4 regions of the Peribacillus sp. NJ11 genome follow, and region 3 is predicted to be linked to each of the others. Evidence: predicted binding sites of a transcription regulator. Region 3 holds the regulator's gene; each other region holds the start of a gene.

Region 1 (4,750 bases), 210 kb from region 3:
AAGAACATTGTATTGTGGTATTGGTAGTCAGCACTCGCCATTGCAAGCATAACCCCAGTTACCCCACCGAGAGTGAAAATCGGAATGAAAGCTAACGAGTATAACATTGGGACGGTAAAAACGATTTTACCTTTCCAAAGTGTGAACAACCAGTTGAAAATCTTAACACCGGTCGGAACGGCAATTGCCATTGTGGTAATCGAGAAGATACCATTAACCATTGCACCGTGACCCATTGTATAGAAATGGTGAGCCCATACAATGAAAGATAGAGTAGAAATAGCTACCATGGAGATAACCATCGAATTATATCCGTACAGGTTACGACGTGCAAATGTCGAAATGATTTCACTGTAAATACCGAAAGCTGGAAGTATTACTATATAAACTTCAGGATGTCCCCAAACCCAGAACAAGTTCGCCCAAAGCATATCGCTACCGCCATTGGCCATCGTAAAGAATTGAGTTCCGAATAGACGATCCATTGTCATCAACGCAAGTGCCACTGTCAATACAGGGAAAGCGAAAACGATAATGAAGTTTGTGATCAAGATAGACCATGTGAACATTGGCATTTTCATTAAGTTCATGCCAGGTGCTCTCATTTTCAAGATTGTTACGATAAAGTTGATACCAGTCAGTAATGTACCGATACCAGCTATTTGAATTGCAATCGCGTAATAGTTCGAACCAACTGATTCACTGAAATCATTACTTGCCAGCGGGAAGTAAGATGTCCAACCTGCATCAGGAGAACCACCAACTACGAAAGAGATGTTAAATAGCATTGCCCCCATGAAGAATAACCAGAAGCTTACTGCGTTTAGACGTGGGAATGCTACGTCACGCGCTCCAATTTGTAATGGTGTGACAATGTTCATTAACCCAATGATAAATGGCATAGCCATGAACAGGATCATGACAACCCCATGTGTTGTAAATACCTCATTATAATGCTGCCCATCCAAAAGACCGTTATCTGGAATAGCCGTTTGAGCACGCATCATGAGGGCATCAACGCCACCACGGAAGAGCATAAGCAGTGCTGCCAAGATGTACATGATACCAATACGTTTATGGTCAACCGTTGTTAACCACTCACGCCATAAGTAACCCCATTTTTTAAAATAGGTAATTCCGGCAATAACCGCAATCATGGTTAAGCCAATGGCAACCATGGATGCATAAATCGCAGGACTTGGATGAGGTACGGCAAATCGATCAAAGTAATCCATACTTTTGTGACTCCTTTCAGGAAAATATTCCTTATCTTGTAAACCTAGATGTTTTATCGAACGAAATTAATTCTTAGTGATCATGATTCATGTTGCTGTGTTCTGAATGTTCCTCGTGTGAATCCTTGGAATCACTTTCTTCAGTATCAGAAGATCCGTGGTTACCATGACCAGCATGTTCCCCTTCAGGAGCTGGAGAAAACTCTAAGTGAGTTCCAGTGTAAGTGGATTGTCCCACATGACCAGGTTCTAATAATTCATTGAATTTTTTCTCAGTAATCGGTTCAGCAGTAGCTTTAATTTCATCTACCCATTTATCGTATTCTTTTGCAGACAGTACATTAACGTTAAACGTTTGCTGAGCAAAACCTGAACCACTGAAGTTTGAATTTCGACCCATATACTCTCCTGGTACATCAGCTGCTAAGTGCAACGTATTAACCATGTTCGACATCGCGTATTTTTGTCCTCCAAGTTGTGGAATCCAGAAACTCGAGATTGGACCATATGAATAAAGTTTAAATTCAATTGGTCGGTTAGTCGGTAAAAACAGATAGTTAACTGTTTCGATATCTTCTTCCGGATAACTAAAATGCCACTTCCAGTTGGAAGATGAAGCGTAAATAATTAAAGGTTCTTGATCTCCGTATCCTTTAGGTGTTGCCTCAACTTCATTTGTTGTTTTAACAGTAACAACGGATAGGAAAGCGACGATTAAAATTGGGATCGCTACCCAAATTATTTCAAGAACCTTACTTCCTTCAATATGAGGTGGTTCATAATCATCACGCTGTTTGGAAGCACGATATTTCATTATCATGAAGATATACAGTACCATAACGACAAGGACGACAAAGGCCATTGTCCATATCGAAATCATAATAACATCTGCTTGTGTTGCAGCTACTGGCCCTTTAGGGTCCAAGACCATTAATGGGTTATCGCAACCGGTTAGCACAGTGGCAATTGTAAAAAGTATAGTTAATAGAGCCCATTTTATTTTCATAGTACTACCCCTTTCTTACATAATAAAATTCCTATTGGTAATTATTCGGACAAAGTGTTACCATGTTCACAAATCCCGACATACCAATATTAATCCCAAGTTTAAAAAAAGACAATATAAAGTGACATCTGTCACATAAAGTTCATTAAAGAGCAGTAAGAAGATGGTAAATGAACTGAAATGTTCGAAAATCTTCAGCAAATGAAATATAATAAATGTTTAATAACTTACCTACAGAAACTTCACTTATCAGTACAGGATTGCAGATAGAACTGATCCACTTTCCGTTTAATATTACTCTAATATAATGAAATAAAATTTTCACATTATATTCACCGCGTTTATTGCCTCAAGACTTATAAAGATTATGAATTATATTACCTATCCTGTTAATTAGGTATCTATCTTTGGAAAACATGATTTAAAGCGGATTTTTTTCACTCGGCCATGGAAGTTTTTAAATGGTAGCCGCATTGTACACAATCTTGCATCCATGCTTCAATACCCTAATGATCCAACACAGGTCAATACTATATATATATAAGGAAACAACGAGTGTGAAATGTAATTGGGTTCTTTCTCCTCGCAATACTTATTTTATTGCCCTGTCAGTATTCCTAAACAGCCGTTTAGCAGTAGTCGTGGGGTGAAGTAATTCAGGGGTCAATCAACCTGTTGCAACTGTTCAAGTTTATCAGTCAGAGGACAGGCCAAAAACCATTTTTTAAAAAGTACATTTGGTGTTCAATCAACTCCACCTTTTGGAAACCCTTTACTCAATACCCCCATATTGATACGTGCTTCCCTTTTGTATCTTCAGGTAAAAACACATAAAAAAATCCACGAAAAAAGGACTTTTTAAAAGTGTCCTTTTCTCGTGGATATAGTTTAAAATTGAAGGTGAGAACTTCCTGGCGTGCAGGCAGTTTGGTTTGGATGTACAAGCAACACACGGAATGAAAGCGCATTCAATACTTGGGGTTAAATTGGCTAAGATTCTGCAAGCCAACGAACAACTCGTTTTGTTCATCCATACAAGTGAATCTGATGATAGAAAGCCAGTTTATTACGCTATATTCCTCGTTTTAGTTACTGAATTCTGTACTTCTTTTTGTTTGAGTTTTAGCCTTTGATTTCATTTTTATGATTTTAGTCGTTTCCGATTCAATTCTTTGGCCTTTATGTGTATTCATTACCATTTCTTCTGTCAGGACAAAAAATATACCAACTAGAAAAATGGCAGCTGCGCTTAGTGTGATGGCGATTCCAACAGCGGTAAATATATAATCCTTATTGTAATCGCTTACAAAAAAACTTAAAGCAAAAATAATAATTCCGATTACGCAACCTGTGCCCGATACCCATTTCACTGCATCCAACATCTTCTGATTAGCTTCCATAATTTCATCCCCTTTCTTTCTATTTTATGACATTTCACAAATTTGTCAAATCTTTTCTATTTTTTAACATATCTATAATGTAAACCTTGACAAATAGAAGACGCCGCTATTCACTTTTAGGTATTCGAGACTATATGAAAAATCTGATAAACAGTATAAATACACTATCATTTTTTCCGATATCAACACTTTCAATACTATTAAAAACTTTTTAACTACATTTTCAAATAAAAGACCCCTGATGATCAATCAGAGGCCTTCCTTCTATCTATGAGTTTTGCAAGGTTATCGTTACCGTTTTCTCTTCAGTCCCCCGATAGACTTTAACCTTTACTTTATCGCCGATTTTCTTATCTGTGTATAAAATTTTCCTTAATTCTGCTGTCGTTTTTATTTTCGTTCCATCAATCTCCACAATGATATCCTGCTGCTTAAGCCCTCCATTCGCCGCTGACGACCCCGCTTCTATACTCGTAACCATGACACCCGACTTTGCAGCTTCAGGAACATTTTGAATATAATACTGTGGCAGTTCTTCTATGCTGGCCAAGCTTACTCCTAAATACGGTCGCGTGATTTTTCCGTTTTCAATCAGTTCCGTAACAATCGGAATCACATCATTACTTGGTATGGCAAACCCTAAGCCTTCCACACCGCTTTCGGAAATCTTCAAGCTGTTTATGCCGATCACTTCCCCAGCGGTGTTGATCAATGCGCCGCCGCTATTGCCAGGGTTGATCGCTGCATCTGTTTGAAGGACATCAAGTTCCCACTCCCCCTCCGATGTATCGACTGAAATGGAGCGTCCGGTAGCACTGACGATCCCTTGTGTAACGGAACGTGAAAAATCAAGTCCAAGAGGGTTACCGATCGCCAATACTTCTTCACCTGGACGCATGCTATCAGAATTCCCGAATTTAATTCCCTCAGGTGCTTTCGAGGCATCAATTGTCAAAACCGCTAGGTCCGTCAATGCATCAGCCCCGACAACCACTGCCGTTGCCTTTTTCCCATCATACAATGAAATTTCGACTTCCTTAGCTCCTTCAATAACGTGATTGTTCGTGATGATATAGGCCTTCCCATTAGCTTTTTTATAAATGACCCCT
Region 2 (4,750 bases), 1.2 Mb from region 3:
TTAAAAACTGTACCAGCGAGTCAATTAGCTGTTAGTGTTCGAAATCCAGAGAAAGCAGAAGGATTTCGAGCTCGCGGAGTAGAAGTTCGACACGGAGATTTTGATAAACCAGAAACATTAGATTCTGCTTTTTCAGGAATTGATCGACTTTTAATTATATCTACGGTTGGGGATTATGAAACAATAATTAGACAGCATAATAATGCTGTAGCTGCTGCCCAGCGTGCTCAAGTTAAATTTATTGCTTATACTAGTGTAACAAATGCAAGTGAAAGTAACTTAGTTCTTGCTCCAGGTCATCGAGCAAGAGAAGAAGCTATTTTAAAAACAGGCATCCCATACTCATTTTTACGAAACAATTGGTATTTGGAAAATGAGATTGGTAGCATACAAGGTGTGATGGCAGGAGTGCCTTGGGTTACATCTGCTGGAACAGGAAAAGTAGGTTGGGCACTTAAACAAGACTATGCGGAAGCAGCAGCAACCGTATTGTCTGGGAACGGACACGAGAATACCGTTTACGAACTTTCCGGTCAGCATCTGACTCAAGAGGAATTAGCATCTGCCCTTGGAACTGTATTAGGTAAAGAAGTACCTGTACAACAAGTCGATGATGCTACTTATGCCGATATTATGAAAGGTGCAGGGGTACCTAAAGCCTATATTCCTATGCTCGTAAACATGCAAAAAGGTATTCGAGATGGTGGATTAGAGATAGAGAGCAATGATTTAGAAAAATTACTAGGTCGCCCTATTACAGCAATAAACGAGGATTTGAGCCAAATTGTTAATCAAATCTCCCAAACAGGGAAATAAATTTAATCAAAAAAACGACCTTCTTATATGTAATGGAGGTCGTTTTTTATATAAAAGGACTAGGAAACTTTACTTCCTAAAGAATGTGAAAACAATGTACTTAAACTAACGGGGCAGGTTAAATTGAAGAAGGTAATTGTTTTTTTCGTCTAGAATATGTCTATTGAGAACTGTTGAAAGATGTAAAAACCCTGTGTTGCCAAAAGGCTAATTTATCAATGCAATTGAAGTATCAATCAATATTTTAGGAGGGTTCAAATGGAGAAAAGAGTTCAATTTGACTTTGAAATAGAGTTTACTAATGGCGGTGGGCTTCAAGGGCAGGAATTCCGCCTTGATATTGATGGAGATGACATCACTGACCAAGAGTTAGCAAAGTATATTGTAGAGGATATGAGGTTACTAATGGTTGGAGAAGTTAAGATATTTAATAAAAAAATAATTAATGAAAAACATAAACGAAAACCTGTTGATGAGAACTCTGGAAAGTAACCGACTTCTTCAGCTAACAGGTGCGTTAGCTGAAGATTGGAGCTGTCTTTAAGGCAGCTCTTTTTCTTATGGAACTAACGGGGCAGCATTCCTGTAATAACTGAAAATGAGGTTTGAACGAAAAAAGACCTCTTGATAAGATGAATGTGTCCTAAGCTGGCCAGCTAAAAAAGGACAAAACATCTATTTGGAGGTCTCACAATGAATTATAACCAAAATCATAAAATCACTCAAATTACTTCTGAAACCTTAATTGTCGGAGTAGATATAGCCAAGCGCAATCATGTCGCGAGAGCACAGGATTTTAGAGGATTGGAACTGGGTAAAACGTGTTTCTTTGAAAATACGAATGCAGGATTTCATTCGTTTCTAGATTGGATTAACCAACTTGTTAAAGAGTGTAAGTTAAATCAAGTGATTGTAGGCATGGAGCCAACCGGTCACTACTGGTTAAATCTAGCTCATTTTCTAAAAGAGAATAATATTAAGTTCGTATCAGTCAATCTACTACATGTTAAACGAAGTAAAGAATTAGACGATAATTCACCTACAAAGAATGACGTGAAAGATGCAAAAGTCATCGCACAATTAGTCAAAGTTTGAAGATAAAGGTTTCAGCTCGCAAAAAATCAAGGGATTTCCTTGGTTTTTTGTTTTTTTAAAGGCTATTTAAATACATTATCAAGTAAAAACTATTAGATAGAAACTGAGTAGCTTTACAGAAAAATTTATGCAGTTTAGTAGCCTTTGTAAAAACAAATTTTTTTTGAAAATGGATTGTAAAATGGATTGTAAAATGGAAAAAAGTGATGTATTATTAAATTGTGAAATGTTTCACAAACAATATTTTCCTTTTACAAACTTAATGAGATGAAAGGATGAAAAACTTATGACAAAAGAAAAAGTAAGCCGTGTCGCATTAATTGGAACAGGATTTGTAGGCTCAAGCTACGCCTTTGCTCTTATGAACCAAGGAATTGTAGATGAGTTGATTATGATTGATTTAAATAAAGAAAAAGCAATTGGTGATGTGATGGATTTAAATCATGGGAAAGTTTTCGCTCCAGATCCAACAAATATTCGCTTTGGAGAGTATGAAGATTGTGCAGATGTAGATTTAGTTGTAATTTGTGCAGGAGCGAACCAAAAACCAGGAGAAACACGCCTTGACCTTGTGGATAAAAATCTGAAGATTTTTAAAACAATAGTCGAGAATGTCATGGCTAGTGGATTTGATGGCATCTTTCTTGTCGCAACCAATCCCGTTGATATCTTAACATACGCAACATGGCATTATAGTGGGTTACCTAAAGAACGAGTCATTGGATCTGGTACCATTCTTGATACAGCTCGTTTCCGTTTCCTACTAGGTGATTACTTTAAAGTCGCACCGAAAAATGTGCATGCGTATATCATCGGAGAACACGGTGACAGCGAGCTACCTGTTTATAGTTCTGCAGACGTGGGTGGTATTCCCGTTTTGAAAATGATTGAACGCCAAGAACACTATAAAAAAGAAGACTTAGATGAGATTTTTATTAATGTACGTGATGCAGCCTACAAAATCATTGAAGGAAAAGGTGCTACTTACTATGGCATCGCTATGGGACTTGTGCGAATTACAAAAGCCATTCTCCACAATGAAAATAGCGTGTTAACTGTCTCAGCTCATCTGGATGGCCAGTATGGTGAAAAGCATGTGTACATGGGTGTTCCAGCAATCATTAATCGTAGTGGGATCCGAGAAATTGTCGAATTAGAACTCAATGAAGAAGAACAACAGAAATTCCAACACAGTGCTTATGTCTTAAAAGACATTTTGGCGCCTCATTTTGAAGAATTAAAATTATAACATTAAATAGAAAGAAGGAAGCATCATGTGGATTCAAGATTATAATCCATTGAATAACACGTACTTATCAGCCTTGGTTGCTGCCCTTCCTGTCATATTCTTTCTTTTGGGTCTGACTGTATTCAAAATGAAGGGCATTATCGAGCCCTTCTTACACTAATCATTAGCATAGGTGTTTCGGTATTTTTATTCCAGATGCTTACCAGTTGGATCGTTGTTAGAAGGCCAATATGGTCAAAGTAATGTTCATGTTGATACTCCAACTGTAATTAATCGTACAGGTGCAAAAAATATTGTGGAGCTTTCCCTAAATGAGAGCGAAAAAGAAAAGTTTGCACATTCTGTTAAAACACTTAAAGATATTCAATCTCTATATTGGGAGTATTTTAATTCTTAAGTAAGAAATTCTTAAGTAAGAAATTCTTAAGTAAGAAATTCTTACGTAAGGGAGCTGTTATTATGTTAGTAGAAACTATCGATCCATTTAATAATCTTGCTATTTCAGCGTTAGTTGCAGCTATACCGATCCTTTTGTTTCTCTTATGTTTGACGATCTTTAAAATGAAAGGTATTTATGCAGCGCTTCTAAATTTATTTGTAACCCTTCTTATTGTACTTTTCCTCTTTAAGCTACCTTTGGGTGAAGCAATCGGGAGTGTTGTACAAGGTACGATACAAGGGATATGGCCGATTGGTTATATCATTGTGATGGCCGTCTGGTTATATAAAATCTCTGTTAAATCCGGGAAATTTGATGTTTTACGCGGAAGTATTGCGGGTATTTCACAAGACCAACGTCTTCAGCTCTTACTTATTGGGTTTTGCTTTAATGCCTTTCTTGAAGGGGCAGCAGGTTTTGGTGTACCGATTGCAATCTGTGCCGTTCTATTAGTTTCATTGGGATTCAAACCTTTACAGGCAGCCATGCTCTGTCTAGTAGCAAATGGTGCTTCAGGAGCATTCGGTGCCATTGGCATACCGGTTGGAATCATCGGTACATTTGGGCTGGAAAATGTGACCTCCATGAATGTGTCAATGATGACTGCCTTAACACTGCCGATCATTAACTTTACCATTCCGTTTTTATTAATATGGTTAATGGATGGATTTAAAGGGATTAGAGAAGTATTGCCGGCTATTTTAGTGACATCTATTACTTATACAGTGGCCCAAGCGATCATAACAATATTTGTAGGACCAGAGTTAGCTGACATTATTCCTTCTCTATTAACAATGGGTTTGTTGGCATTATTTCTTAATAAGTGGCAGCCTAAACATATATTTTTACTCAACGGCAAAGAATATGAATTTGAAAATCATTCAATGGGTGATGTTGTAAAGGCATGGTCTCCATTTTATTTATTAACAATATTTGTATTGATTTGGAGCTTTCCTGCATTTAAAGGTTTGTTTTCTCAAGGAGGAATTCTTGAATCGGCTGTACTGAAATTTATAGTACCAGGATCTTCGATCAATATTGGCATTGATTTAATCGGTGCAACAGGAACAGCGATATTATTAGCTGCTTTAACGACGATTGTAACGACGAAAGCAATCAATTTCAGTGAAGGTCTGTCTCTCCTAAAAAAA
Region 3 (4,750 bases):
TTATAAGTACCTCCCTAAAATTTAAGAAAATTTTCGTTCAGTTAAGTATGATGTATAATTAGCCGATTACAGCTAGAATGTCGCTTTCACGTAAAATTAAGTATTCAGTATCTTCGTATTTAACTTCAGTACCTGCATATTTTGAGAAGATAATTAGATCGCCTTGGGCAACCTCTAAAGCAACACGTTCGCCATTTTCAAGGACACGGCCAGTACCAACAGCTACTACCTTACCTTCTTGTGGCTTTTCTTTTGCAGTATCAGGAAGAACAATACCGCTTGCAGTTTTTTCTTCAGATTGAACTAGTTCAATAATAACGCGATCACCTAATGGTTTTAACAAGTGAAACAACCTCCTCATATTCTCTTGATAATTTGTTTCATGATTATTAGCACTCTTCATCATCGAGTGCTAACACATTTATAATATTAAATAAACCGAGCCTTTTTTGCAAGTATCTTATCGAAAATTTTTTATTAATTTCTGATAAATTACGGGTATACTACTTTAGCATAATGATTCTTTTAACAAAGTGACTGAAATGTTTGATTAGGGGTACCTTTAAGTGGTGTTATGCTTCAATATTTGATACCATTTTGAAGTATGCGTTTATTGATTGTCCCCATATTTGGAACGTTCTAAGCGAAATGGGTGACAAAATAAAAGGAGTTTTCATTTTTGAAAAAAGAATATTGGTTCGTCATCATCACTTACATTGCCATGCAATTATCCAGTATCGTTGGGGTACCCATTTTCATGTTGATCGGGTCTTCAATTGGAATGCCTGCTGATGAACTCCAAGTGAAGTCTGCAGCATACTGGATCGTATTCAGCTTTCTCGTTGCTCTATCCTTGATTCTTTTTTTAATAAGAAAAGATATGAGGGAAAAGGTGGGCACAAGGAATCAAGATTCTATTCCCATGTCCATATTATGGGCAATAGCAGGAGTGTTCATGGCTCTTTTTGCGCAAAGCATTGCCGGGAGCATTGAACAGATGCTTGGGGTGGAGCCTGAATCTGAAAATACGCAGCAGCTCATTTCACTCATTTACCAAGTCCCCATGGTCATTTTCGTCACTTCAGTAATTGGACCTATATTGGAAGAAATCATTTTCCGGAAAATCATTTTCGGATCACTTCATAAACGCTTTAACTTCTTTATTTCAGCTTTACTCAGTTCAGTTATTTTCGGCTTGGCGCATGGTGAATTGGAACATCTTCTTTTATATTCGGCAATGGGCTTCACCTTTGCTTTCCTTTATGCGAAAACGGGCCGCATCCTCGTGTCCATTAGCGCTCATGTTGCGATGAATACGCTTGTTATCATCCTTCAAGTGGTATATCGGAAAGATATTGAGAAGATGATAGATACTGCACAGGCATTCATCGGAGGTTTATTATGAAACGTCAATCACCATTATTCATGGGCATCATCTATGCAGGCTTAGGAGCTCTTTTTACCGCTATCGCGATTCAAACCGTCAGTTCTACAGGATGGGGAATCTTTGCCTACATACTTGTACTGATCGCGACCCTGGACTTTGGATCGGGATTACGCATGATCATGCTTCACTTTAAGATTAAAGCCGCCCAAAAAAATAAGAAAAAATAAAAAACGCTGCTATAATGCAGCGTTTTTTTCATTCCTCCAATGCAGCTTCTTCCATTACAGGATAATGTTTCAGAAAATAGATGAGCGACTGAAGCTCCACAGCCAGGTCAATGTGATGAACCCTTATGGATGGAGGTACTGTCAGCCGTGCAGGTGTGAAATTCAATATTCCTTTTATATCGGCTTTGACTAGACGATCGGTTATCGTCTGGGCTACCTGGGCAGGCACTGTCAAAATAGCCGCAGTAATATTATTTTCCTGCAATAGTGTATCGATCTGATCCATATGGTAGATTGGCACATCAGCTATTTGCTTGCCGACCTTATCTTCAGAGACTTCGAATGCCATTTCAATCTTCGTATTATTATTTTTCATGAAATTGTAATTTAAAAAAGCGGTCCCTAAATTTCCTACCCCGATTAAAGCGACTTTTGTCAATTCATCCTGATCTAGTGTTTTTCTAAAGAAGGATAATAAATAATTGACATTGTAGCCGTAGCCTTTTTTCCCAAGCGCGCCAAAGTAGGAAAAATCACGGCGAATGGTAGCAGAATCCACTTTTACGGCTTCGCTTAGCTCTGCCGAGGAAACTCTTTGTTTGCCTGAGGAATGTAAGTTTTTTAAAAATCGATAATACAATGGCAACCTTTTGGCTGTTGCCTGCGGTATCTTTGGGTCATGGTTCATCATTCTTCCCCGCCTTCACACATGCTTTTCAACTTAATCTCTATCTGTTTGTTTTACTTGTCTTTTATAATCGTTGCTAGAAACTCCGCCTGTTTTCTCCACTAAGAATGTAGGCCCGATTACCATTCCCTTATCAATGGCCTTACACATGTCATAAACAGTCAAGGCAGTCACGGATGCAGCTGTTAACGCTTCCATTTCCACACCTGTACTCCCTTTTGTCTTAGCTTCCGTTTCAATCCTAAGCCTATATCCTTGATCTTCCTTTTCCCAATCAAAGGCTATATTGACCCCTTGCAGAGCAATGGGGTGGCACATCGGAATTATATTGGATGTATTCTTGCTGGCCATTATTCCTGCAACTTGTGCAACAGCCAGTACATCACCCTTTTTCATTTTCTGGTTCGTGACCAATTCATATATTTCATCGTTCAATAAAATGCTCGATTGAGCTATAGCCGTCCGGGTTGTTTCAGGCTTAGCACTCACATCAACCATTTTGGCCCTGCCTTGCTCATTAAAATGCGTTAAGTCTCCCATTTAAGTAACCCCTCCTAAATCATACACTATTATTCCACTTTATGTAACAGCTTGTTTTAGCTTGGAACCAAGCTGTTGCCGATAATAACTAAAATAAGTTACACTAACAATAATCAATTGAGGTGAAATCTATGATTTTATTACAAATCAATCAACTATCGAAATATTATGGAGCTGAACTTATTTTATCAAATATGAAGCTCGAAGTTCAAAATAAAGATCGAATTGCACTTGTTGGCCGTAATGGCGCCGGGAAATCCACTCTGCTAAAAATCATAGCCGGGCAAATTTCCCATGATGGCGGTGAAATAATCAAACCAAAAGGCGTCACCATCGGCTATATGGCCCAGGATACGGGACTGGAATCCGAACTTACCATTTGGGATGAGATGCTGACAGTATTCAAGGACCTTATAGAGCAAGAAAAAGAACTGCGTCGCCTTGAGGCCGATATGGCCAGACCTGACATCTTTGAAAACGAAGTAATTTACCAAAAAGTGTTGAATGAATATGACACTTTGATGGTAGCATTCAAAGAGAAGGGCGGTTATCAATATGAAGCGGATATCCGTTCCGTATTGCATGGACTTCAGTTTGCTGACTTTGACTATTCTACCCCAATTTCCACTTTAAGCGGTGGGCAAAAAACTAGACTTGCTTTAGGGAAACTGCTTTTAAGGAAACCGGATATATTGATTCTGGATGAGCCAACGAACCATTTGGATATCGAAACCCTCTCTTGGCTTGAGCAATATTTACAAGGCTACCAAGGAGCTGTTCTTATTGTTTCCCATGACCGCTATTTTCTAGATAAAGTCGTAAACCAGGTATATGAAATTTCCCGGAACAACATGAAAAAATACTATGGTAATTATAGTTCTTACCTAGAGGGCAAAGCGGAAGATTATGAGCGGGACATGAAGCTTTTCGAGAAACAACAAGGGGAAATCGAAAAGCTTCGCGACTTTGTCCAACGCAATATCACAAGGGCTTCCACCACGAAAAGAGCACAAAGCAGACGCAAACAGCTCGAAAAGATGGATGTTTTGGACAAGCCGCAAGGTGATGAAAAATCCGCAAATTTTTCATTCCAGATTGAAAAGCAAAGCGGAAATGAAGTGCTTCACCTTCAGGACTTGGCTATCGGCTACGAAGGGGAAATGGTATCAAAAAATATAAATTCCCGGATGACAAAAGGAGAGAGCATAGCTCTTGTTGGCCCAAATGGCGTTGGAAAATCAACGTTATTGAAAACGATCATCTCTAGACTGCCTGCACTTTCCGGGGATTTCCGTTTCGGAACGAACGTCGAAGTCAGTTACTACGATCAGGAACAGGCTAACCTTGTTTCCAATAAACGCGTACTCAATGAATTATGGGATGACTATCCCCTTAAACCGGAAAAGGACATACGCACCGTACTCGGTAATTTCCTTTTTAGCGGGGACGATGTTTTAAAAACCGTTTCCACACTAAGCGGCGGCGAAAAGGCCCGGCTTGCTCTAGCCAAAATGATGATGGAAAAAGGGAACTTTTTAATTCTTGATGAACCAACGAACCATTTAGACCTCGATAGTAAATTGGTGCTTGAAAACGCATTGATCGATTATCCGGGAACTATTCTTTTCGTTTCACATGACCGTTATTTCATTAATCGGATAGCAACGAAAGTGATCGAGCTCTCCAAAGACGGCAACGAAGAATTCCTCGGTGATTATGATTACTATGTGGAGAAGAAACAGGAGCAAGCGGAAATCAAAGCACTTGAAGAGGAGAATCAAGCGAAAACCTTAGATGTATTCGTAGAAAAAACAAATTATAAAATCGATAAAGAAGCAAAAAAAGCTGAACGTCAGCGAAAACGGCGCATTGAGGATATCGAGGCTGCCATGGAGCTTCTTGAAACCG
Region 4 (4,750 bases), 3.1 Mb from region 3:
TCATTCCTAAATAATAGCTCAGGGCTGGCCTGCATATTGAACAACCTTCGCTATTTCCCCATTCCAGAACATCCATCACCGCTTGAACAGATGTTAAGTCTTGGAGTTGCATTTGATACACGACTTCATCTTCCGTTAATGTCGTACATGGGCACATTATCTTTTGTAAATTAGCCTCATCAGAAAGATTACTTTGAATATATGCCAAAAGCTCGGTCACTGCCGGCTTACACCCACCGCAAGAACCGGAAGCCTTTGTACATTGTTTAACTTGTTCCACTGTTGTTAATCCTTTATTTTGAACGGCATCAATAATTGCCCCTTTTGAAACAGCGTTACAATTGCAAATGATATCATGATTCGCCATTGAAGCGATTAGTCCCTCAGTCGTACCAGGTGTTTGGAACAATGCACCCTTTTCCTCCGATGATACTTCTTGTCTCTTTAAAATCATATCAAGTAATCTTGTGCTGGCCTTTGTATCTCCATACAGCACAGCACCGATGATTTTTCTTTCTTGAAAGACCACCTTTTTATAAATACCATCTAATTCATCAAAGGTTGTGATTGATTTCGTTGTTTCATCACCTAGGAAATCCCCAACAGAGAATAACTCAACACCTGATACTTTCAACTGGGTCGAAAGAACAGAACCTTGGTATCCCTGGCATTTCATCTCACAAATGTGCTTTGCCAGCACTTCCCCCTGTTCATATAGAGGTTTCACCAGTCCATAGACAATGCCTTGATGTTCAGCACATTCACCAACCGCATAAATATTAGCGACGCTTGTTTCTAAATAGTCGTTTACAATAATGGCACGATTTATATCAATTCCGCTTTCTTTGGCCAACTGAATATTCGGTCTGACTCCGGCAGCCATGACGACTAAATCAGCTTCCAGCTCCGTTCCATCCTTAAAACGGACACGTTCTACACGCTCGTTACCGATTATCTCCTGTGTTTCCTTTTGTAAAAGAAAGTGCATTCCCTGGTTTTCCAACTCTTTTTGCAGCAAAATGGATGCTGTTGAATCAAGCTGCCTTTCCATTAAGTGTTCAGCAATATGAACAACATTCACTTCCATGCCAAGGTTTAACAGCCCTCTCGCTGCTTCTAAACCTAATAAACCGCCTCCAATGACGACTGCCTTTTTATACTTCCGTGAAGTATCAATCATCTTTTGGCAATCTTCAATCGTCCGAAATGCAATAACCCCTTCTTTATCAACACCGGTAACAGGAAGAATAAATGGGACAGAACCTGTAGCAATTATGAGCTTATCGTAGTAAACTTCCCTTTCTTTGTCTGTTTTTATCTTTTGTGTCACTTTATCTATTTTCACGACCGTTTCACCCGTGAACAATTGGATATTATGCTTTGTATACCAGTTTCGTTCATTTATCGCGATATCTTCAAACGAAGTGTTTCCTTGAAGCACAGTCGACAATAAGATTCGATTATAGTTAACGTGTGGTTCACTTCCGAAAATAGTAATCTCGAAAGCATTCGGATCATTCATTATGATCGACTCAACGCAGCGCAATCCCGCCATTCCGTTCCCAATTAAGACCAGTTTTTGTTTATACATTTTATCCCCCCAAAAAACAAGTAATGAAATAAGCCAATAAAAACATGGTTCTAAATCTTAACTGAATTCTTTCCGAGTACCCACGTTTTTCTCCATGAAAGCTGAGCTAGAACCAGGATCAGTAACGCCACGATTCCAATTACGGAAAATACTAAAAATCCTGTAGCGTATGTCCCAGTTATCTGTTTCAACGTTCCTAGTATGTTTGGAACCAAGAATCCGCCAACGCCTCCGGCAGCTCCTACAATTCCTGTAATGAAACCAATTTCTTTAGAAAATCGCTGTGGAACTAACTGAAAGACAGCCCCGTTACCCATACCGAGAAATAACATTCCGATAAACAGTAAAATCATAACGGTAGAAAAAGAATAAAGAAAACTAATACCGAACATACATAATGTTAGACCAATAAATAAAAACATTAGCAGTTTAACTCCACCTATTTTATCGGCAATAAAGCCTCCGACGGGACGAAAGAAACTTCCGGCGATGACACATAATGTAACAAATTCCCCTGCCCTTATTCGTGTTAACCCATATTCATCAACAAAAAAGATGCTTAAAAAGCTAGTGAACCCAACAAACCCCCCAAAAGTCACACTGTAGAGAATACAGAAATACCATGTATCTGCTATTTTAAATACTGTGAAATATTCCTTGAGCGGTTTTGCAGGCGGTTGAGATGGTGCGTCTTTTGCGATTAAAATATAAATGACAAACACGATGGTTAATGGAATCAAAGCTAACCCCATAACATTATGCCAGCCAATTGACTCTGCGATACGTGGTCCAAACAGGGTCGCAAACAGAGTTCCACTGTTACCGGCTCCCGCAATGCCCATCGCAAGCCCCTGCAAATGAGGGGGATACCAGCGACTAGCCATTGGAAGTGCTGCAGCAAAACTTGCGCCAGCCACTCCTAGTAAAATCCCAATTAAATAGAGCTCCGCTAAACTTTCTCCGAATAACCATCCCCAAAAAAGTGGAATCATCGTAACAAGCATCCCGCCGATCGAGGTTTTCCGTGGACCGATGCGATCAGTCAAAAAACCAAGAACGATCCGGAAAAACGAGCCTCCCAAAATCGGAATAGCTACAATCAAACCTTTTTCAGCTGGCGAAAGCCCGAAATCCTTTGTAATATAGACACCGAGTGCACCTAATAATACCCAAATCATAAAACTAATATCAAAATAAAGGAATGAAGCTAATAATGACGGAGCATGACCGCTTTTTTTCAATTCAGTTATTTTCATTTTCATCTCTCCTATGCTTTATTAATTGAATATTCGTTTATTTTACTCTTATAAAAGCGAGAATTCTTTGTTTATGTGAGAAAACATTACACACTTTTTTTGAAAGTTATAAAATTTGAGTACTTTATATTGGTTATTTGTTAAAATTTTAATAATTTCATTAGGTTTTCTTCTATAAATATAACTCTGCCATAGGAATTGAATGATATTGTGGTTTCTTGGTGATATAAAATCACAAGCTTTATGTATTTTTCAGTTAAAGACGAGGTACACCAATCGAATACTCCAATAAGCTTTTTCGTAATATTCTCCTTACAAAAAAAGAGAAGCCTAATACATAGGCTTCTCTTCGTTACAAACTCCTCATTCTTATATGGCTAACATTACATATGTACAAGATTTAGCAATCATAAATACAGCTCATTGTTGAAATACCCTCAAATGACGAACATCTTCATTTAACGGCGGGTTCTTCCCACGGCACGAAACAAGGACCTCCTTCATATGATATGTTATGAGCGGCATGTAGATATTTAATAATCAGATTATATCCGGGGAAAGGTTGGGTGCAATAATATGAAGCAAAATTCAATTCATAACATTCCATTTCAAAATCTTCAAGATAAAAACATGTCATTCGAAGAGGTATTCGTTCATATTGTAGAATTCATGAAATTAAATCCATCCGGTAACTTTCGATTAATGGTCGGTACAGATTCGCAAGTACATAAAAAACATACGGTTTTCATTACAGGCATCGTAATACGGCAGGTCGGGAATGGTGTATGGGGTTGTATAAGAAAAGTGATGATTCCTAGAAGGATGCTGCATTTACATGAGCGAATTTCCAAAGAATTGTCGTTAACTGAGGAGATTGTATCCATGTTTACGGAGGAAAGGAAAAATCAGTTAATCGATATTGTCCTGCCTGCCGTATATCAAGGGGCAACGTTCATCATGGAAGGCCATATTGATATAGGGATTGGAAAGCGGAACAAGACCAGTGAGTTTGTAAATGAAATGGTAGCTAGGATGGAATCCATGGGAGTGGAACCGAAAATTAAGCCCAATGCCTTCGTTGCCTCAAGTTATGCCAACCGTTATACAAAGCAAGAGTGATGTCCCCAATGAAGCAAATCTATGAACGATGGCATTTTCTTCAAAAATGCTTTTCGGTTTGGTTTTTCAGACTATAAAGCGGTACATGCAATTCCTTTAGTACATTATTGGAAAAACCAAAAAACCGGCTTCGAAGCGAGACCGGTTTCAATATTAAAGATGTAAGCCGCCATTGCCGTATCCAGTAAGAAAGTTTTAAACCACCACTCCTCAAAGTGGGTGTTTGCAGAAACAATCCTGTTGTCCAAGTCAGTGACGAGGCATAACATTCCTGTTTCAATATAAAACTCCCTATTACAGCTTAAAGGTTAAAACTTTATTATCATTACGAACAGTGCAGCTTGTATTATTATATTACCGGAAATCCTCATATCATACAATGTTAATTATCACCATTTAACTGGCCAATCAAATATAAAATGGCTTTGGAATGGAAATGGAAAGCATTCGTTAGTATCAAATTATTGATCAAAATAACCGATAAAATCTCCTTGGTCTTTATTTTGTACATATAATACCGTTTCTTTGTCAGAAATAGTAGGCAATCCGAAATTTTGTTCATACCTCTCTATTCCTTTTCCTGTAATAATAATCCAATCACCTTCCTTACCTGAGTGTATCGCCTCCTGGATGGCAAAAGTCCTATCTGGAATAACCTTTCCATTACCAGAAGAGTAATCGCTTTGCAGTTTATTGAGTGACGATTCCATCACATCAATTCCCTCCGAATTCAAATCATCCATCGTCAAAATCGATACATCACTATATTCCGATGATACTTTAA

What was found. Region 3 encodes Rex, which represses fermentation and respiration genes when NADH is low (regulators of the CRP and FNR family bind a similar motif). Its sites were predicted from a motif close to TTGTGAAATATTTCACAA; they were not measured.
Region 1: a site for Rex is predicted at 2,361-2,378, ahead of qoxA (cytochrome aa3 quinol oxidase subunit II). Genes of this name have one in related genera too.
Region 2: a site for Rex is predicted at 2,131-2,148, ahead of QUF86_RS09770 (L-lactate dehydrogenase). Genes of this name have one in related genera too.
Region 4: a site for Rex is predicted at 2,985-3,002, ahead of QUF86_RS19205 (nitrate/nitrite transporter). Genes of this name have one in related genera too.

Annotation. Positions count from the first base shown of each region.
Region 1 covers NZ_JAUCFO010000001.1:603,616-608,365, forward strand. Annotated here, with positions in the region: gene qoxB (cytochrome aa3 quinol oxidase subunit I) at 1-1,235, opposite strand, end outside; gene qoxA (cytochrome aa3 quinol oxidase subunit II) at 1,309-2,241, opposite strand; gene QUF86_RS03040 (hypothetical protein) at 3,327-3,641, opposite strand; gene QUF86_RS03045 (S1C family serine protease) at 3,910-4,750, opposite strand, start outside.
Region 2 covers NZ_JAUCFO010000001.1:1,980,533-1,985,282, forward strand. Annotated here, with positions in the region: gene QUF86_RS09755 (SDR family oxidoreductase) at 1-816, shown strand, start outside; gene QUF86_RS09760 (cyclase) at 1,075-1,308, shown strand; partial or broken gene QUF86_RS09765 (IS110 family transposase) at 1,510-1,905, shown strand; gene QUF86_RS09770 (L-lactate dehydrogenase) at 2,198-3,160, shown strand; gene QUF86_RS09775 (hypothetical protein) at 3,186-3,320, shown strand; gene QUF86_RS09780 (hypothetical protein) at 3,333-3,557, shown strand; gene QUF86_RS09785 (L-lactate permease) at 3,620-4,750, shown strand, end outside.
Region 3 covers NZ_JAUCFO010000001.1:810,455-815,204, forward strand. Annotated here, with positions in the region: gene groES (co-chaperone GroES) at 59-343, opposite strand; gene QUF86_RS03865 (CPBP family intramembrane glutamic endopeptidase) at 680-1,405, shown strand; gene QUF86_RS03870 (YdiK family protein) at 1,402-1,614, shown strand; gene QUF86_RS03875 (redox-sensing transcriptional repressor Rex) at 1,643-2,305, opposite strand; gene moaC (cyclic pyranopterin monophosphate synthase MoaC) at 2,336-2,842, opposite strand; gene QUF86_RS03885 (ABC transporter ATP-binding protein) at 2,974-4,750, shown strand, end outside.
Region 4 covers NZ_JAUCFO010000001.1:3,889,596-3,894,345, reverse strand. Annotated here, with positions in the region: gene nirB (nitrite reductase large subunit NirB) at 1-1,591, opposite strand, end outside; gene QUF86_RS19205 (nitrate/nitrite transporter) at 1,642-2,847, opposite strand; gene QUF86_RS19200 (ribonuclease H-like YkuK family protein) at 3,424-3,966, shown strand; RNA gene ssrS (6S RNA) at 4,126-4,312, opposite strand; gene QUF86_RS19190 (UDP-N-acetylmuramoyl-L-alanyl-D-glutamate--2,6-diaminopimelate ligase) at 4,428-4,750, opposite strand, start outside.